3 regions of the Isoptericola sp. Y541 genome follow, and region 2 is predicted to be linked to each of the others. Evidence: predicted binding sites of a transcription regulator. Region 2 holds the regulator's gene; each other region holds the start of a gene.
The links. Region 2 encodes LexA, which represses DNA repair genes until DNA is damaged. Its sites were predicted from a motif close to TCGAACANNTGTTCGA; they were not measured.

Region 1 (5,525 bases), 120 kb from region 2:
CGTGACCCTCGCCGGCGTCGCGTGGGCGCAGCACACCGGCGTCGCGGGCGTCGAGGTGCGGGTGGACGACGGCGCGTGGGTCGCGGCCGAGATCGCCGACACGGTCAGCCCCGACACCTGGCGACAGTGGCGCCTCGACTGGGACGCCACGCCGGGCGACCACCTCGTCGCGGTCCGCATGACGGACGCGGACGGGACCGTCCAGACCGAGGAGCAGGCGCCGCCCGCCCCCGACGGCGCCAGCGGCTGGCACACCATCGAGCTCACGATCCAGTGAGGGACGGACGACCGAGGGCCGCTGACGTCAGGTCCTGGCGGTCGCGGCCAGGCGGGCGCCGAAGAGGACGAGCGCGCCGCCGGTGACGCGGTCGACCCAGCGCACGGCGGACGACCGGCGCAGACGCGGCCCGAGGTACCCGGCGCCGAGCGCGACCAGGGACAGCCATGCCGATCCCAGCACGCAGTGCACCAGCGCGAGGGCACGCGCCCATGAGCAGCGGGTTCACGCCCTCGGGCACGAACTGCGGGATCGTCGCGACGGAGAACACGCCGACCCTGGGGTTCATCAGGTTGGTGCCCAGGCCCATCGTGAAGTCGCGCCGTCGGTCGCCCGTGGGGAGCGGCACGTCCGGCTCGGCGTCGTCCCCGCGGGCGCGGCGGAACGACCCTCGGATCATCGACACGCCCAACCAGACCAGGTAGGCGGCGCCGGCGACGGTGAGCACGCGGTAGGCGGTCTGGCTGGCGGCGAGCAGCGCGGCCGCGCCGCCGGCGGCGGCGGCGACGCCCCAGGTCAGCGTGCCGAACTGGATCCCGAGCAACGCCGCGAACCCTTGCGAGCGCGAGCGGGCGACGGTGCTGCGCCGCACGAGTGCGGTGTCGAGCCCGGGGACGATCGTCAGCAGCCCGGCGACGAGCGCGAACGCGAGCAGGCCGTCAGGGATGGTCAGGGCGTCGCGTTACGGCCGGGCGCGTCAGAACGGCGGCGGGCGGTCGTCGGGCAGGAAGGGCTGCGGCGGTGCCCTGTGCCGGGTGGTCTCGGGTCGGGTGGGCTCCGTGAGGTGGACCCGCCCCGTCGGCGACGTCCACTCGAGCGTGCCGTCGGGCGGGTCGCTCCTCGTGGCTGTGCCGGCGACCTGGCAGACCGTCCACCGCGTGCTGTGCTTCGTCACGTGATGTCGGCGGCACAGATGGGCCAGGTTGTCCGCCCGCGTCTGTCCGCCGTCGGCCCACGCCACCGTGTGGTCGACGTCGCTGCGGGCGGCGGGGCGGGTGCAGCCGGGGAAGCGGCAGGTCGCGTCCCGCTCGGCCAGGAGCGCCCGCAGGTCCGCGGGGACGACGTAGGAGCTGCGCCCCACGGACAGCACGACGCCCGTCTCGGGGTGCGTGAGGATGCGCCGGAAGGACGGCGCGTGGGCGCACAGGGACCGGGCGGTCTCGGCGTCGATCGGGACGTGCCCGTCCAGGATCGCCGGGGCGTCCGTGATCCCGAGCAGGCTCAGGACGGGGACGGTGACGTTCACGCGCGGACGGACGGCGCGGGCCAGGGGCGCGAGCGATCCGGGGGCGCCGGTGCCGGGCGGGAGATCGAGGGTGCCGTCGTCGAGGAGGAGGTCCGTCAGCGCGTCGGCGCGCAGCTCCCCGCGACAGCGGGGGTCGCCGTCGTCGTGGAGGCGGTCGGCGAGCACGTCGAGCCGATCGGCGACGGCGTGGGCGTGCACGGCGGGCAGGTGCGCGGTGAGCCACGCCATGCCGTCGCGGCCGGGGTCGACCCACACGCCGCGGTGGCGGCGGGCGTCCGCGTGCCGGACGTCCAGGGGTGTGGGGTGTGCCAGGTCGCGGGCGCGGCGGACGGCGCGGACGAACTGGGCGGGGGTGCTCGTGGTCGCGGCGTGCAGGACGCCGGTCTCCACGGAGCGAGCGGCGGCGGGATCGAGATCGCCGACCTGGCCCGCGAGGATGCTCGCGTGCCGCCAGGAGGTGCGTCCCTCGGCGAGGAGGGCGAGCATCCGCGGGGCGTGGTCAGTGAGGGTGCACGCGTGGTCGAGCAGGGTGCCGGCGGCGGTCTCGCCGAGGTGCAGGGCGGTGGCCAGGTCCGCGACCACGGCTCGGTACGCCAGCTCGTCCCGGCGGGCGGTGTCCGCGCGGGCGGTCATCGGGTCCGACTCGTCGAGGAGCGCGCTCTCGCACTCCGCGGCCTGGGCCGCGAGGCGCGCCGCCAGTGCCGCGCGCTCGGCCTCGAGGCGCGCGATCTGCGCCTGCACCGCCTCCAGCCTCGCCATGGTGTCGTCGAGGCTCGGCAGGCGCGCGACCGTGGAGCTGCTGGAACCGTCCCCGCGTCCGGCGCTGGGTCCCGGTGGGACGAACGCGTCGATGGCGTCGTCAGCGAAACGGCCGCGGGGATCCTCGCCGGCGAGGACCGCCCGTGCGCGATCGACCTCGGCGGCCTGGGCGACGGGCAGGGGGCCCAGATCCAACCCGAGCAGCCGGTCGAGCTCGGCGCGCCACGCACCCGCGGCGGCGGGTGTGCCGGCCTGCTCGGGATGCGTCGTCGTCATGGATCAACGATACCGGAAATCGAACGTATGTTCTAGCCCTCAGGCCGACGTGAGGCTGCCGAAATGCCGGGCGCGGGGCGCGGTGTGGCACCTGCCGCCGCACGAGCACGCCGCCATGTACCGCAGGGATGCGAACCGGGTTGCGCGCCTCGCTACCATGGACCCACAGGCATCGACCCGGCCATCACCGGTGAGCCTCCGGAAGAACCGGCCGCACCTCAGCCTTAGTAGAACCGGACGGGTAGGCCCGTCACAGCCGTGAACGAGCGGCGGGTGTCAGCACCATCGACGTCCGCAAGCGGGGTGGTACCGCGGGACCCGCGCCTTCGGGCGGGGGCATCGTCCTCGCACGGCAGCAGCGACGTCGACCCGTACCACCGCCAGCTCGTTCGCACAGGAGCCCCCCCATGGCCTACCCCCAGCACCGCTCGTCCGACCCGCAGCCCGACCAGACGGCCGATCAGCAGGGCGCAGCCTTCGGCATCGCCGGCGTCCCCGCGTCCCCGGACCTGCCGGCTATCGAGCGGGAGATCCTGGACTTCTGGGCCGCCGACGACACGTTCCGCGCGTCGGTCGCGAAGAACCCGGCGGGCCAGGACGGCAGCAACGAGTTCGTCTTCTACGACGGCCCGCCGTTCGCCAACGGCCTGCCGCACTACGGCCACCTGCTCACCGGGTACGCGAAGGACGTCGTGCCGCGCTACCAGACCATGCGCGGCAAGCACGTGGAGCGCCGGTTCGGCTGGGACACGCACGGCCTGCCGGCCGAGCTCGAGGCGATGAGCCAGCTCGGCATCAAGACCAAGGACGAGATCGTCGAGCTGGGCATCGAGAAGTTCAACGCCGCCTGCCGCGCGTCGGTGCTGCGCTACACCTCGGACTGGCGCGACTACGTGACCCGCCAGGCGCGCTGGGTCGACTTCGACCACGACTACAAGACGCTCAACGCCACGTACATGGAGTCCGTGCTCTGGGGCTTCAAGACCCTGTACGACAAGGGCCTCGTCTACGAGGACTTCCGCGTGCTGCCGTACTGCTGGAACGACCAGACGCCGCTCAGCAACCACGAGCTGCGCATGGACGACGACGTCTACCAGACCCGGCAGGACCCGGCGGTCACGGTGGGCTTCGACGTGGTCTCGACCCTTCGACAGGCTCAGGACGGCGCGGGCTCGACCGGCAAGGACGGCGGCGGGGTCCGCCCCGGCGACAAGCTGCTCATCTGGACGACGACGCCCTGGACGCTGCCGTCCAACCTGCTGGTCATGGTGGGGCTGGACATCGACTACGTCGTCGTCGAGTCGTCGTTCACGGGCACGCCGCAGCGCTACGTGCTCGCCGCGGCGCGTGTCGACGGCTACGCCCGAGAGCTCACGGACGAGGGCGAGGACGCGCCGCGCGTCGTCGGGCAGCTCACCGGCCGCGACCTGCTCGGTGTGTCGTACGCCCCGCCGTTCAGCTACTACGAGGGGCGCGAGCGTGCGCACCGCGTGGTGGAGGCGGACTTCGTCACGACGACGGACGGCACCGGCCTGGTGCACAGCGCCGGCGCGTTCGGCGAGGACGACAAGATCGTCTGCGACCGCGAGGGCGTCGCGTCCGTGATGCCCGTGGGCGCGGACGGCAAGTTCACGCACCCCGTCGACGAGTACGCGGGGCTGCAGGTCTTCGACGCGAACCTGCCGATCATCGACCACCTCAAGGCACGCACCCGCGGGGAGGCGGAGGCCGGCTCCACGACGTCCGGCACGGTGCTGCTGCGCCGCGAGTCGTACGCGCACTCCTACCCGCACTGCTGGCGCTGCCGGCAGCCGCTCATCTACATGGGCGTGTCGTCGTGGTTCGTCGAGGTCACCAAGATCAAGGAGCGCATGCTCGAGCTGGCCGAGCAGATCTCCTGGACGCCCGAGCACATCAAGCACGGCCAGTTCGGCAAGTGGCTGGAGAACGCCCGCGACTGGTCGATCACCCGCAACCGGTTCTGGGGATCGCCCGTGCCGGTGTGGAAGTCGGACGACCCGGCGTACCCGCGCATCGACGTCTACGGGTCGCTCGGGCAGATCGAGGCCGACTTCGGCCGACTGCCCCTGGGCCCGGACGGCGAGCCGGACCTGCACCGCCCCTTCGTCGACGACCTGGTGCGCCCCAACCCCGACGACCCGACCGGGAAGTCCACGATGCGCCGCGTCGAGGACGTCATGGACGTGTGGGTGGACTCCGGCTCGATGCCGTACGCCCAGGTGCATTACCCGTTCGAGAACGCCGACTGGTTCGAGCACCACTACCCGGGCGACTTCATCGTCGAGTACATCGGCCAGACCCGCGGCTGGTTCTACACGCTGCATGTGCTCGCCACCGCGCTGTTCGACCGCCCCGCGTTCCGCAGCGCCGTCTCGCACGGCATCGTGCTGGGCTCCGACGGCCGCAAGATGAGCAAGTCGCTGCGCAACTACCCCGACGTCTCCGAGGTCTTCGATCGCGACGGCTCGGACGCGATGCGCTGGTTCCTCATGGCGAGCCCCATCCTGCGCGGCGGCAACCTCGTCGTCACGGAGGACGGCATCCGCGACGCCGTGCGGCAGGTGCTGCTGCCGCTGTGGAGCACGTACTACTTCTTCACCCTGTACGCGAACAGCGCGGGCGGTTCCGAGGGCGGCGGCACGGGCTACACCGCGAAGCCCGTCACGCCGGAGCGCGCGGCCGGCCTGCCGGCCCTCGACCGGTACCTGCTGGCGCGCACGCACGACCTCGTCGCGACGGTCACGGCGCAGCTCGACGCCTACGACATCGCCGGCGCCTGCGAGTCGGTGCGCGAGCACCTGGACGCCCTCACCAACTGGTACGTGCGCACCCAGCGCGACCGCTTCTGGGAGGAGGACGCCGACGCGTTCGACACCCTGTACACCGCGCTCGAGGCCCTGACCCGCGTCATGGCCCCGCTCGCCCCGCTCCTGACCGAGGAGGTCT
Region 2 (5,525 bases):
TCTCCAGCGCCTCCCGGAAGCGCGCCTTCGTATCCTCGCTGGGCTTCTCCGCCCGTGAATTGTCCGTCGTCATCACGATCACCTCGTCGTCCGTCGGGGTGGGCGTGCTGGCACGGCCATCCGCGCAAGCACCTGATCCGGTCCAGCATGCGCTACCGCCATCCGGGACGCCAGGGCATTTCGGGCGTCGGACGCGCGGGCGCCGGACGCCGTCATTCCGTGCCGTCCCCGGCCGCCGCCCGCGCACCGACCGCATCCCGGCCGTCCCCGGCCTCGTCCCCGTCGTCGTCACGGGTCTCGCGCTCGGCGCGCAGCGACGTGATGGCGCTCTCGAAGTCCTCGAGCGACTCGAACGACTGGTAGACGCTGGCGAAGCGCAGGTAGGCGACCTCGTCGAGCTCGCGCAGCGGCCCGAGGATCGCGAGCCCCACCTCGTTGGCCTCGATCTCCGGGCGCCCAGAAGCGCGCAGGGTCTCCTCCACCTTCTGCGCCAGCACGGCCAGGTCGTCGGCGCTCACCGGACGCCCCTGGCAGGCCTTGCGCACCCCGGACACCACCTTGTCCCGGCTGAAGGGCTCGGTGACGCCGGAGCGCTTCGCGACCGACAGGCTCGCGGTCTCGATGGTGGTGAAGCGGCGCTGGCACGCGGGGCACTGCCGGCGACGACGGATGGACGCACCGTCGTCGGAGGTGCGCGAGTCGATGACTCGCGAGTCCGCGTGGCGGCAGAACGGGCAGTGCATCGCTGGTCTCCTGCGCTCGGCTCCGGACCGGCGCCCGGCTGCCCGACAAGGTAAGCGCCCGGTGACGCTCGGCGCAAGCAGGCCCGTCATGGACCGGGCGCCCTGCTGCACCGTGGTGCGCGCCCGTGATGCGCGCCACGCTCGGTCCAGGAAGTGCGCGCGACGCTCAGTCCAGCGGGAGGATCACCATCTGGCCGGTCAGCAGCTCCGCCGACGCCAGCCCGTTCAGCTCGCGCAGCTCCGCGACCACGTCCCGCACGTCCTCCCCCGCCCCGCGCACCGCGCTCGCGTACTGCCACAGCGTCTCGCCCGGGGCGACCGTGTGCAGCCGGACCTCCACGCCGGACCCCGGCGACTCCGCCACCGCGCGCTGACCGGCGAGCCCCGCACCCACCAGGACGAGCACGACGAGCACCATGATCACGACGCGGCCGCGCCGCGTGAGCCGCAGGCCACCGAGCCCCAGAAAGCCGGTCACGTCCTTGGTCGCGCTCGAGGTGGTCATCATCCCGTCCTCCGGTCCACGTCGCGGTTGCCGGCTTCGCCGGCTTCGTCGAACACACGTTCTTCGAACACCTGTACGTCGAACTGCTGTACTAGGTGTACCACGTCCGACCGACACGGTCGAGACCCGATCGAACAGATGTTTGATGTCGGGGGGCATCTGGCCTAGAGTGACGACCAGCGCGATGGAAGGTTTGTCGGATTTCATCGGCCCGGCGGCGGGCCGCCCCTGGAGGACGGAGAACGCGATGACCAGCGGACGGGACCAGGCCCCGGCGACCACGGCGGAGTCGTGGACGGCGACCGCCGACACGGCGACGGACGCCCCCGGCGCCACGCTCGCCTCGGTGAGCGAGCTCACGCCATCCGCCGACCGGCTCACTCCGCGCCAGCGGCGTGTCCTCGAGACCATCCGGAGCTCCGTGGCGGCGCGCGGCTACCCCCCGACCATGCGCGAGATCGGCGAGGCCGTGGGCCTGGCGAGCCCGTCCTCGGTCAAGCACCAGCTCACCACCTTGGAGCGCAAGGGGTACCTGCGGCGCGACCCGAACCGGCCGCGCGCCATCGAGGTCGTCGACCCCGATGCCGGGACCGCGCGCGAGGCGCCGGGCACCGTCGGTGCCCGCACCCCGGGCTTCGTCGCCGGCTCCGTCGCCGGCTCCGTGGCCGGCTCTGACGCCCAGGCGGCCACGCCGCCCTCGTACGTACCGTTGGTGGGCCGGATCGCCGCGGGCGGTCCGATCCTCGCCGAGCAGGTCGTCGAGGACGTCTTCCCGCTCCCGCGGCAGATCGTGGGCGACGGCGACCTGTTCCTGCTGAAGGTCGCGGGCGACTCGATGGTGGACGCGGCGATCTGCGACGGGGACTGGGTCGTGGTGCGTAGCCAGCCCGTCGCGGAGAACGGCGAGGTCGTCGCCGCGATGATCGACGGCGAGGCCACGGTCAAGACGTTCAGGCAGGCGGACGGCCACACCTGGCTGATGCCGCAGAACCCGGCATACTCCCCCATCGCCGGCGACGAGGCACAGGTGCTCGGCCGGGTCGTGGCGGTACTCCGCAGCCTCTGAGCCGCGACGGCGTCACGGCCGCGGCGGCCCGGTCGTCACAGGCCCAGTGTCGTCACAGGCCCAGTCGCTGCTGGACCGCACGCATGCTCTCGGCCGACGCTCGCAGACCCGCGACCTCGTCGTCCGAGAGCGGCGTGTCGATGGTTTCTGCCACGCCGCGCCGGTCGACGAGCGACGGGATCGAGAGGCACACGTCCTCGATCCCGTAGAAGCCGTCGAGGCGTGACGACACGGTCATCACGCGGTGCTCGTCGTTGAGGATCGCCTCGATGATGCGGGTGGCGGCCAGGCCCACGGCGTAGTTGGTCGCCCCCTTGCCCGCGATGACCCGGTAGGCGGACTCGACGACGTCGGTCGCGATCCGGCGCCGCGCCGGCTCGTCGAGCGGCGGCCGGCCGCGGAACGGGCGCCAGTCCAGCAGGGGCACGCCGGCGATCGTGGCCGAGCTCCACAGCACGATCTCCGAGTCACCGTGCTCCCCGGCGATGTTGGCGTGCACGTTTCCGACGGCGACCCCGCAGTGCCGCGAGAGTGTGTCGCGCAGCCGGGACGAGTCGAGCACGGTGCCGCTGCCGAAGACGCGCTCCTGCGGGAGCCCGCTGATCTGCTGGGCCGCATAGGTAACGACGTCCACCGGGTTCGTGACCATGAGGTAGACCGCGTCGGGCGCCACCTCAAGGAGCCGCGGCAGGATCGTGCGGGTCAGGTTGACGGTCGCCTCGGCGAGGTCCAGGCGGGTCTGCCCCGGCTTCTGCTTGGCGCCCGCCGTGACCGCCACGACGTCCGCACCCCGGCACACCTCGATGTCGTCCGAGCCCTCGATCTCGGCCTGCGGGATGAACATGCCGCCGTGCCGCAGGTCCAGGACCTCCGCCTCGACCTTCGCGCGGTTCACGTCCATAAGCGCGACGGACCTGGCGGCGCCCCGGCCGAGCGCCGCGTACGCGAGGGTCGAACCCACCGCGCCGGCGCCGACGATCGCGAGCTTGGTCGTGCTCCGTGTGCCGTTCACTGCTCCAGGCTAGGTGTCGAGCCGACGCAGCGCAGCGCGGACGAGCTCGCCGTCGGTGGTCGGCCAGAAGTCGGGCATCGACCGGGTGAGGAAGGTGCCGTAGCGGGCCGTCGCGAGCCGGGGGTCGAGGACGGCGACGACGCCCCGGTCCTCGCTGCCCCGCACCAGGCGGCCGGAGCCCTGGGCGAGCAGCAGCGCCGCGTGCGTGGCCGAGACCTGCATGAAGCCGTTGCCGCCCGACTCCTCCACGGCCCGCGCCCGTGCGGCCTTGACCGGGTCGTCCGGGCGCGGGAACGGGATACGGTCGACGAGCACGAGCTGGCACGACGGGCCCGGCACGTCCACGCCCTGCCACAGCGAGAGGGTGCCGAAGAGGCACGTCGCCGGGTCGTCGGCGAAGGCCTGGACCAGGGTGGGCAGCTGGTCGTCGCCCTGGCAGAGCACGGGCACGTCGAGCCGCTCGCGCATGGCCTCGGCCGCCGCGAGCGCCGCGCGTCGCGACGAGAACAGGCCGAGCGTGCGGCCCCCGGCCGCCTCGATCAAGCCGGCGATCTCGTCGAGCTGGGCGTCCGTGGTCGGCTCGCGACCGGGGGCGGGCAGGTGTCGGGCCACGTAGAGGATGCCCTGGCGCGGGTAGTCGAAGGGGCTGCCCACGTCGAGCCCGGTCCAGTCCGGGGTCTCGTCGGTGCCGCCCGACCCGGCCAGCCCCAGCGACCGGGCGACGGGGTCGAACGTGCCGCCCAGCGTCAGCGTCGCGGAGGTGAACACCCCTGTCGCCTCGGCGAGCAGGTGCGTGCGGATCAGGCCGGCGACCGCCAGCGGGGCCGCGTGCAGCCGGGTGACGCCGTCACCGGCCCAGGGCGCGTTCTCGGGCGGTCGCGAGCACCACAGCACGTCCGACGTCGTGTCCTCGGCGGCCATCCGCTCCGCGATCTCGAAGAGCTGCAGCACCGCCGACTGCGCCATCTTCATGCCCGCGTCGGGCGCTCCCTGTTCCCGGCCCTTGGGCTCGCCCTGCGGCTTGAGCCGGGTGAGCAGCTCGCGCGCCGCGTCGCGCACCGAGGCGACAGCCGCGCGCAGCTCGTCGGGGAGCCCGAGGGGGAAGCGCTCGGCCGGCGCCGTGGCGAGCAGCGAGCCCAGCCGCTGCGACGCGGCGTCCAGGGCCTCCGTCTCGGTACCCCCGTGCCGCCGCGCGAGGCGGGCCGCGTGCTCGACAACCGTCAGCGACAGGTCCATCGTCGCGGCGGCGGTCACGCGCTCGGCGAGCTCGTGCGCCTCGTCCACGACGACCGTGTCGTGCTCTGGCAGGACTCCGGGGTTCCCGGAGACGGCGATCCCGAGCATCGCGTGGTTGGTCACGACCACGTCCGCGTCCCGCGCGGCGGCCCGCGCGCGCTCGGGGAAGCACTCGGCCAGCAGCGGGCACCGGTTGCCGAGGCACTCGAGGGCCGTGACGGAGACCTGGCGCCAGGCACGGTCGGGGACGCCCGGGACGAGGTCGTCGCGGTCACCGGTCGTCGTCTCGTCGGCCCACGCGTGCACGCGGCGCACTTGGTCGGCGAGGGTGGTCGCGTCGTCGCGCGCCCCGCGGCGGCCGCGCGATGCCGCCGGCGCGGGGTGCTGCTCGGCGCCGGCGCCCTCCCCCGGCCCGGGGTCGGCCGGCAGGTCGAAGAGTGTGGCGCCCTCCACCGGATAGCCGCCGGTGACCTTGTGGCGGCACAGATAGTTGTGCCACCCCTTGAGCAGGGCGACCTTCGGGGCGCGGGGCAGCCGGGGGCCCACGGTCTCGGCGACCAGCGGGAGGTCCCGGGTCACGACCTGGCGCTGCAGCGCGAGCGTCGCGGTGGAGATCACCACGCGCCGCTTGTCCACCACCGCGTGCCGGACCGCGGGCACGAGGTACGCGAGCGACTTGCCGGTGCCGGTGCCCGCCTGGACCAGGAGGTGGCGGCCCTCGTCGACGGATTCGGCGACCGCCTCGGCCATCTGGTGCTGCCCCTCCCGGCGTCCGCCGCCGAGCGCTCCCACGGCCAGGTCGAGGAGCGTCTGGGCGTCGGGGGCGTCGGGAGAGTTCACCCGTCGATCCTAGGGCCGGTCACCGACCGTCCGGGGCCGCGCCCACAGCGCAAGCGAGCCCGAGCACCGCCGCCGGGAACGACAGTCGGGAAGAGCCGCGCGCCGACGTCAGCCGGCGACGGC
Region 3 (5,525 bases), on a different contig from region 2:
AGCGCGGTCTGGCGGCCGGCGTCGTCCATCCCGGGGTCACGACCCGCCACGTCATGCTCGCGCTGCCCATGGCGATGTCCGCGCTCGCGGTCGAGGACCGCGCGACAGACGCGCCGCGCGGCCAGCAGGTGCGCGAGATCCTGCACCGCGGGCTGTTCACCACGGAGCCGCTCCGCGCTCCCGGGACGCGACGGGGCCGCGGCCAGGACTCCTGACCGCGGCCCGTCCGAGCATTGCTCAGCGCGTGGCGAGCGCGCGGCCGGCCGCGGCGGCGGCCTCCTCGGCCTGCTTGCGGGCCAGCGCGGCCGGCTCCTCGAGCCCGTCCATCGCGGGGTTGACGCCGACCAGGGTCAGCTCGCGCTCGATCACGGTGAGGTCCGCGCCCCAGACGTCCTCGAGGATGCGGCGCAGGTAGCCGATGCTGTGCTCCCAGCCCTCCTTGGGCGTTCCGGGGCCGTAGGCCCCGCCGCGCGTGGTGAGCAGGACGACCGGGATGCCGTCGAGCAGGGTGGCGGCCGCGCCCGCCCCGGCGATGACCAGGTCGACCCACGTCTTGACGTGCTGGGACACGCCCCAGTTGTAGAGCGGGAAGGCGAGCACGACGGCGTCGGCCTCGCGCAGCTCCTCGACCAGCTCCGCGGCGAGCGCGATCGACTCGGCCTCCTGGGGGCTGCGCTCCGCCTCGGGGAGCTGCGCGCCGGCGATGGCGGCCGCCCAGGCGTGCGCCGGGAGCGGGTCGGCACCGAGGTACCGGGTGCGGACCGTCTCGTCCGGGCGCGCGGCGGCGATCTGCTCGGTGACGTGGTCGGCGAGCGCGCTGCTCGAAGACCGGGGGCCCTGGATGCTCGCGTCGATACGCAGAACGGTCATGCGGGTGCTCCTCGCGAAGGTGCGCCGCCGGTTGCCCGGGGCGCCATTTGAATGTTCAAGGCGAACGTAACCCACACCGACTTGAACATTCAAGGGCACGGGTAGGGTCGAGGGCATGACCTTGACGACGGACACCGCTGTGCCGTCCCTGACGGCCGACCAGTCGCAGGACTGGAAGGCGCTCATGGCCCTCCTCCTCACCCTGCCGGCCGCGCTCGACGCCCAGCTCAAGCGCGACGCGGGGATGAACACGTTCGAGTACCAGGTCCTCGTCGGCCTGGACACCTCCCCCGGGAAGCTGCTGCCCATGACCGACCTCGCCGCGCTCACCCAGGTCTCGCCGTCGCGGCTGTCGCACGCGGTGACCCGCCTCGAGCGCGCGGGCTGGGTGGAGCGCCGCGAGTGCCACGAGGCCGGGCGGCGCACGGCCGCGGTTCTCACCGAGGCGGGCGCGGAGAAGCTCCGCGAGACCGCGCCCGGGCACGTGGCCGAGGCCCGCCGACTCGTCGTCGACGCCCTCACTCCCGAGCAGCTCGCCACCCTGGGCGACTCCGCCCGCGCGATCGTGGCGCAGGCGTCTCCCGAGGTCGCCAGGATGCTCCCCGACTGCTGAGGCCCTCCCGGACTGCCGGCGCCCGCGGGCGCCGTCACCGCCCTTCAGGAGCTGAGGTCGAGCACGACCCCCGTCGTCCCGGCGAGCACCCCGGCGAGCCCGGCCGCCGCGGCCGCGTCGACGGGCACGGCCGTACGGACCGCGGAGGCTGACGAGGCGGCCGGGGTCGCGGAGGCCGGGGTCGCGGCGTCCTGGGCGCCCGCGGCGGCGCACCCCGCGAGGGCCCGCGCTGCGCGGGCCCTCGGGTCGTGGTGGCGGGAGGTCGCTCCGTTCGTCATGTGTTCCTCCGGTTCGTCGGGGCGCGGACTGCGCCCGTCCGGATCCTTGCCTCAGGATCGGAACCGCAGGTGAACGCCCCACGACGCCCAGATGACGCTCCGGAATCTCACCCGCTCGCGCGGGCGACCCGTGCCCTCACGCCACGAGGTGCTGCGTGATCACCGACGCGTCCGGGCCGTGCTGCACGCGCGCGAGCGCGCCGTTCACCAGGGCCAGGTACGGCGGCATGTGCCCGCACTCGACGTCGCCGAGCACCGGGATCCCCAGGTCGCCGAGCGCGTCGCGGGCCGCGTCGTGCTGGGTGAAGCCGTCGGCGGCGGGGGCGTGCGTGCGGCTGACCAGCACCGCGTGCGCGGCGTCGAACCAACCCGCGTGGCGCATCGCCCACATCGCCCGGCCGACGTCGTCCGCGCGCCACTCGCAGATGTCCAGGTAGACGACCAGGCCCTCGGGCGCGTGCTCGGCGGCGAACCGCGGCACGTCGCCGTACGGCGTGCCGGCGAGGAGGGCGACCGTGTCCACGCAGCCTCCGATCAGCCGGCCGGAGACGTCGACCGGCGCGTCCGGTTCGGCGCCGGCGCCGGCGTCGAGCCGCAGCCACGACCCGGCGTCGTCGAAGGTCCAGGTCGAGGCGTCGGGGTGCGCCTCCCAGTCGTCCCAGCCGTCGGACCGGAAGCGGCGCGGGGAGCGCTGCACGAGCGCGGCGCCCGGCGCGGCGGACTGCTCCGCGGCCGCGACGTCCCACCAGCCCAGCAGGCCGTCGGGCACGTCGTAGGGGGTGTCCATGAGGTTCTGCCCGTGCAGCGTCGCGACGCCGGTGCGCAGCGTGAGCGGCAGCAGCACGGTGGACACGTCCGAGTAGCCGACCAGCCACGTCGGGTCGGCCGCGAGCGCCTCCCAGTCGAGACGCCCCAGCAGGTCGACCGCGAGCGTCCCGCCCCACGGCGGCACCACGGCGCGCACGGCCGGGTCGGTGAGCATGGTCGTGAGCTCCGCGGCGCGGACGTCGGCGGGGGCGCTGACGATCCCCTCCCCCGTCGCGGTCGCGCCGACCCGGACGTCATAACCCTGCGCTCGCACGACCTCGACGGCGTGCCGCAGCCGGCCCTGGAGCGGGGCAGGGACGCCCGACGACGGCGCGGTCACGCCGATCGTGTCGCCGGGGCGCAGGGGTCGGGGGTAGCGGATCGTCATGACCGGGACTCTGCCCGACCGTCGGCGCAGCGGGCAACGCGATTCCTGCCGGCGACAGGTTGTCCACAGGCGGGCATCGGGCCTGGTGCGATGATCGTCCGACCGCTAGAGTCGAACATGTGTTCGATTGCGTGGGTCGCGACGAGGAGGTGGACGACGCATGACCGGAGTGCTCGAGAGCGTCGTCGACGACCTGCCGGTCGTCACGACGCCGTGGGACGACATGCTCTCGCCCACGGGCCCGACGACCGTGCACGACGTCTCGGCCGCGCTCGAAGACGTGGCGCGGGTCCAGGCCCGGATCAACGCCCTGGAGGGCGAGAAGCTCCTGGCCGTGGAGCGGACGCGCCGCGCGGCCGTCCGGTGCGAGCCTGACCTGCTGGCGGGCGAGGAGCTCCGGGTGCTGCGCGCGGGCACGTCCCGGCAGCACGAGCTGGCACGGCGGGCGTTCGCGGCGGACGTCGCGACCACGCTGCACGTCGGCGAGCAGCAGGCAGAGCACCTGGTCGAGACGGCGCAGACCCTGACCTCGTCGGGGTCGGCCACGCTCGCCGAGCTTCGCCGCGGGCGGATCGGCGCCCGCCACGCGACGGCGATGGCCGACGTGCTCGCCGACCTCCCCGACGCCCAGGCAAGGGCGGCCGTGCAGGCCGAGGCCCTACCCCGGGCGGCGACGACGACCCTGGCCCAGTTCCGTACCTGCCTGCGCCGGGCCCGGGACCGCGCGCACCCCGAGCCGTTCACAGCACGGCACGCGAAGGCGGCGGCGAAGCGCGCCGTGTTCGTCGACCCGGCCGCCGACGGCATGGCCTGGCTCAGCGCCTACCTGCCAGCCACCACCGCCCACGCCGCCCTCGACCGCCTGACCACCACCGCCCGCACTGCCCGGGAGGTGGGAGACCACCGCACCCTGTCTCAGCTCCGTGCCGATGCGTGCGCCGCCCTGCTGCTCGCCGGCGCCGAGGACACACGCGCCCCGGACACCTCGGGCCCACCGGCGGTCGACACTGACCCGGCCACCGACTTGGCTGCGGAGCTGTCCGCGGGCCTCGTGCCAGACCTCGCCGACCACGCCCGAAGGATCGCCCCGCGCGTACAGGTCACGGTGCCCGTGCTGGCGCTGCTTGGCCGGTCGGACGACCCGGCAGAGCTGGCCGGGCACGGCCCGATCGACCCGGGGATGGCGTCGTTTCTGACGGCCGAGGCTCCGTCGCTGCGTCGGCTGCTGGTGGATCCGTTCTCCGGTGCGGCCCAGACCACGGACGCCGGCACCTACACCGTCCCGGCGGCGTTGCGCTCGTACCTACGCTCGCGCGATGGCTCGTGCCGCTTCCCGGGGTGCACCCGCCCGCCCGTCCGCTGCGACGTCGACCACACCGTCGCGTGGGCCGACGGCGGTCGCACCGTCGCGGGCAACCTGGCGCATCTCTGTCGTCGCCACCATGTGCTGAAGCACGAGACGCGCTGGCACGCCCGGCAGGACGCCGACGGCACGCTCGTCTGGACGTCACCCACCGGCCGCGTGTCCCGCGACCCCGTCGCCGACCCTGTCGACCTCACCGGCCGCACGCTCATCTCGCCCGCCGATCCCGACCCGCTCGACGCATCTGGCCTGCCGGACTCCCGTGCTGAGCGGCACTCGGCACGCGCCGTCACCCGGTGACGGAAGACTGACCTTGTGCAGATGTCGCCGGCCAGGTCCTGGTGGCGTTGAGCTGCATCTTCACGCTCGCGGCCTCGGTGAGATCGATGCCGCTGGTGTCGTTGTAGGCGGTCGCCGTCCGGTCTGCCATGGTCCGCAGCGCCGCGAGCAGCGTGGTGCGCTCGAGGTCGGTCGGGGTGAGGTCCCCGGACCACGCGGCGCGCCTCGGCGAGGCGGTCCCGCGCCGCGTCGCGCGCCTGGCCGACGAGGGCGCACGCCCGCTCGTCGTCGGCGCGGATGGCGTCGTCGGCGGCCCGCAGCAGCAGCTCGATGGCGGAGAGCGACTGCGCGAGCGTGTCGTGGATGTCCCGGGCCAGCCGGGCGCGCTCGTCCGTGACCGCGCGCTCCCGCTCGGCCTGGGCGTGGTGCTGGCGCGCCTGCGTCAGCTCCTCGACCGTGCGCCGCCGGCGGCCACGGCGAGCACCGTCGTCAGCGCCACCGCGACGACACCGCGGTGCGGCCCGAGGACGTGCATCTGCAGCAGCATCAGCGGGAACGCGATCCACAACGCCGCCGGCGAGAGCCACAGCAGCACCACCCACGGCCACGCAGCCGCCGATCCACGCGGCGTCCGGCCACCGGGCCCCGCGGGGGGTGTCGACCGACCGGTCGTGCACCCGCACCACGCGGCGACCCCACGCGCGCCCTGGTCCGGCGGCCCGAGGTGCTGCTCGTCGACGAGCCCACGTCGGCGCTCGACCACGAGCGCGGCACGCAGGTGGTCGAGCTCATCACCGGCCTGACCCGCGAGTCCGGCGCCGCCACGCTCCTCGTCTCGCACGACGCGCCCACGCTGGCCACCGTCGACGCCACGGTGCGGATGCTCGACGCCCGCCTCGAGGAGGCGGCGCCGCTCGCCGCGCACCG

Region 1: the regulator LexA is predicted to act here: its motif matches at 2,578-2,593, upstream of AC1C2V_RS14060 (HNH endonuclease signature motif containing protein).
Region 3: the regulator LexA is predicted to act here: its motif matches at 3,068-3,083, upstream of AC1C2V_RS15285 (HNH endonuclease signature motif containing protein).

What each region holds. Positions count from the first base shown of each region.
Region 1 covers NZ_JCAIUJ010000006.1:89,735-95,259, forward strand. Annotated here, with positions in the region: gene AC1C2V_RS14050 (molybdopterin-dependent oxidoreductase) at 1-277, shown strand, start outside; gene AC1C2V_RS14055 (LysE family translocator) at 264-869, opposite strand; gene AC1C2V_RS14060 (HNH endonuclease signature motif containing protein) at 975-2,558, opposite strand; gene ileS (isoleucine--tRNA ligase) at 2,966-5,525, shown strand, end outside.
Region 2 covers NZ_JCAIUJ010000006.1:205,850-211,374, reverse strand. Annotated here, with positions in the region: gene AC1C2V_RS14605 (DUF5302 domain-containing protein) at 1-73, opposite strand, end outside; gene nrdR (transcriptional regulator NrdR) at 213-743, opposite strand; gene AC1C2V_RS14595 (LysM peptidoglycan-binding domain-containing protein) at 910-1,248, opposite strand; gene lexA (transcriptional repressor LexA) at 1,496-2,314, shown strand; gene AC1C2V_RS14585 (L-lactate dehydrogenase) at 2,367-3,326, opposite strand; gene AC1C2V_RS14580 (ATP-dependent DNA helicase) at 3,336-5,402, opposite strand; gene hflX (GTPase HflX) at 5,511-5,525, opposite strand, start outside.
Region 3 covers NZ_JCAIUJ010000007.1:47,487-53,011, reverse strand. Annotated here, with positions in the region: gene AC1C2V_RS15310 (TetR/AcrR family transcriptional regulator) at 1-215, shown strand, start outside; gene AC1C2V_RS15305 (FMN-dependent NADH-azoreductase) at 238-870, opposite strand; gene AC1C2V_RS15300 (MarR family winged helix-turn-helix transcriptional regulator) at 986-1,483, shown strand; gene AC1C2V_RS15295 (hypothetical protein) at 1,528-1,761, opposite strand; gene AC1C2V_RS15290 (S66 family peptidase) at 1,898-2,956, opposite strand; gene AC1C2V_RS15285 (HNH endonuclease signature motif containing protein) at 3,117-4,619, shown strand; gene AC1C2V_RS15280 (hypothetical protein) at 4,609-4,749, opposite strand; partial or broken gene AC1C2V_RS15275 (histidine kinase) at 4,805-4,975, opposite strand; gene AC1C2V_RS15270 (hypothetical protein) at 5,041-5,196, opposite strand; gene AC1C2V_RS15265 (hypothetical protein) at 5,323-5,525, shown strand, end outside.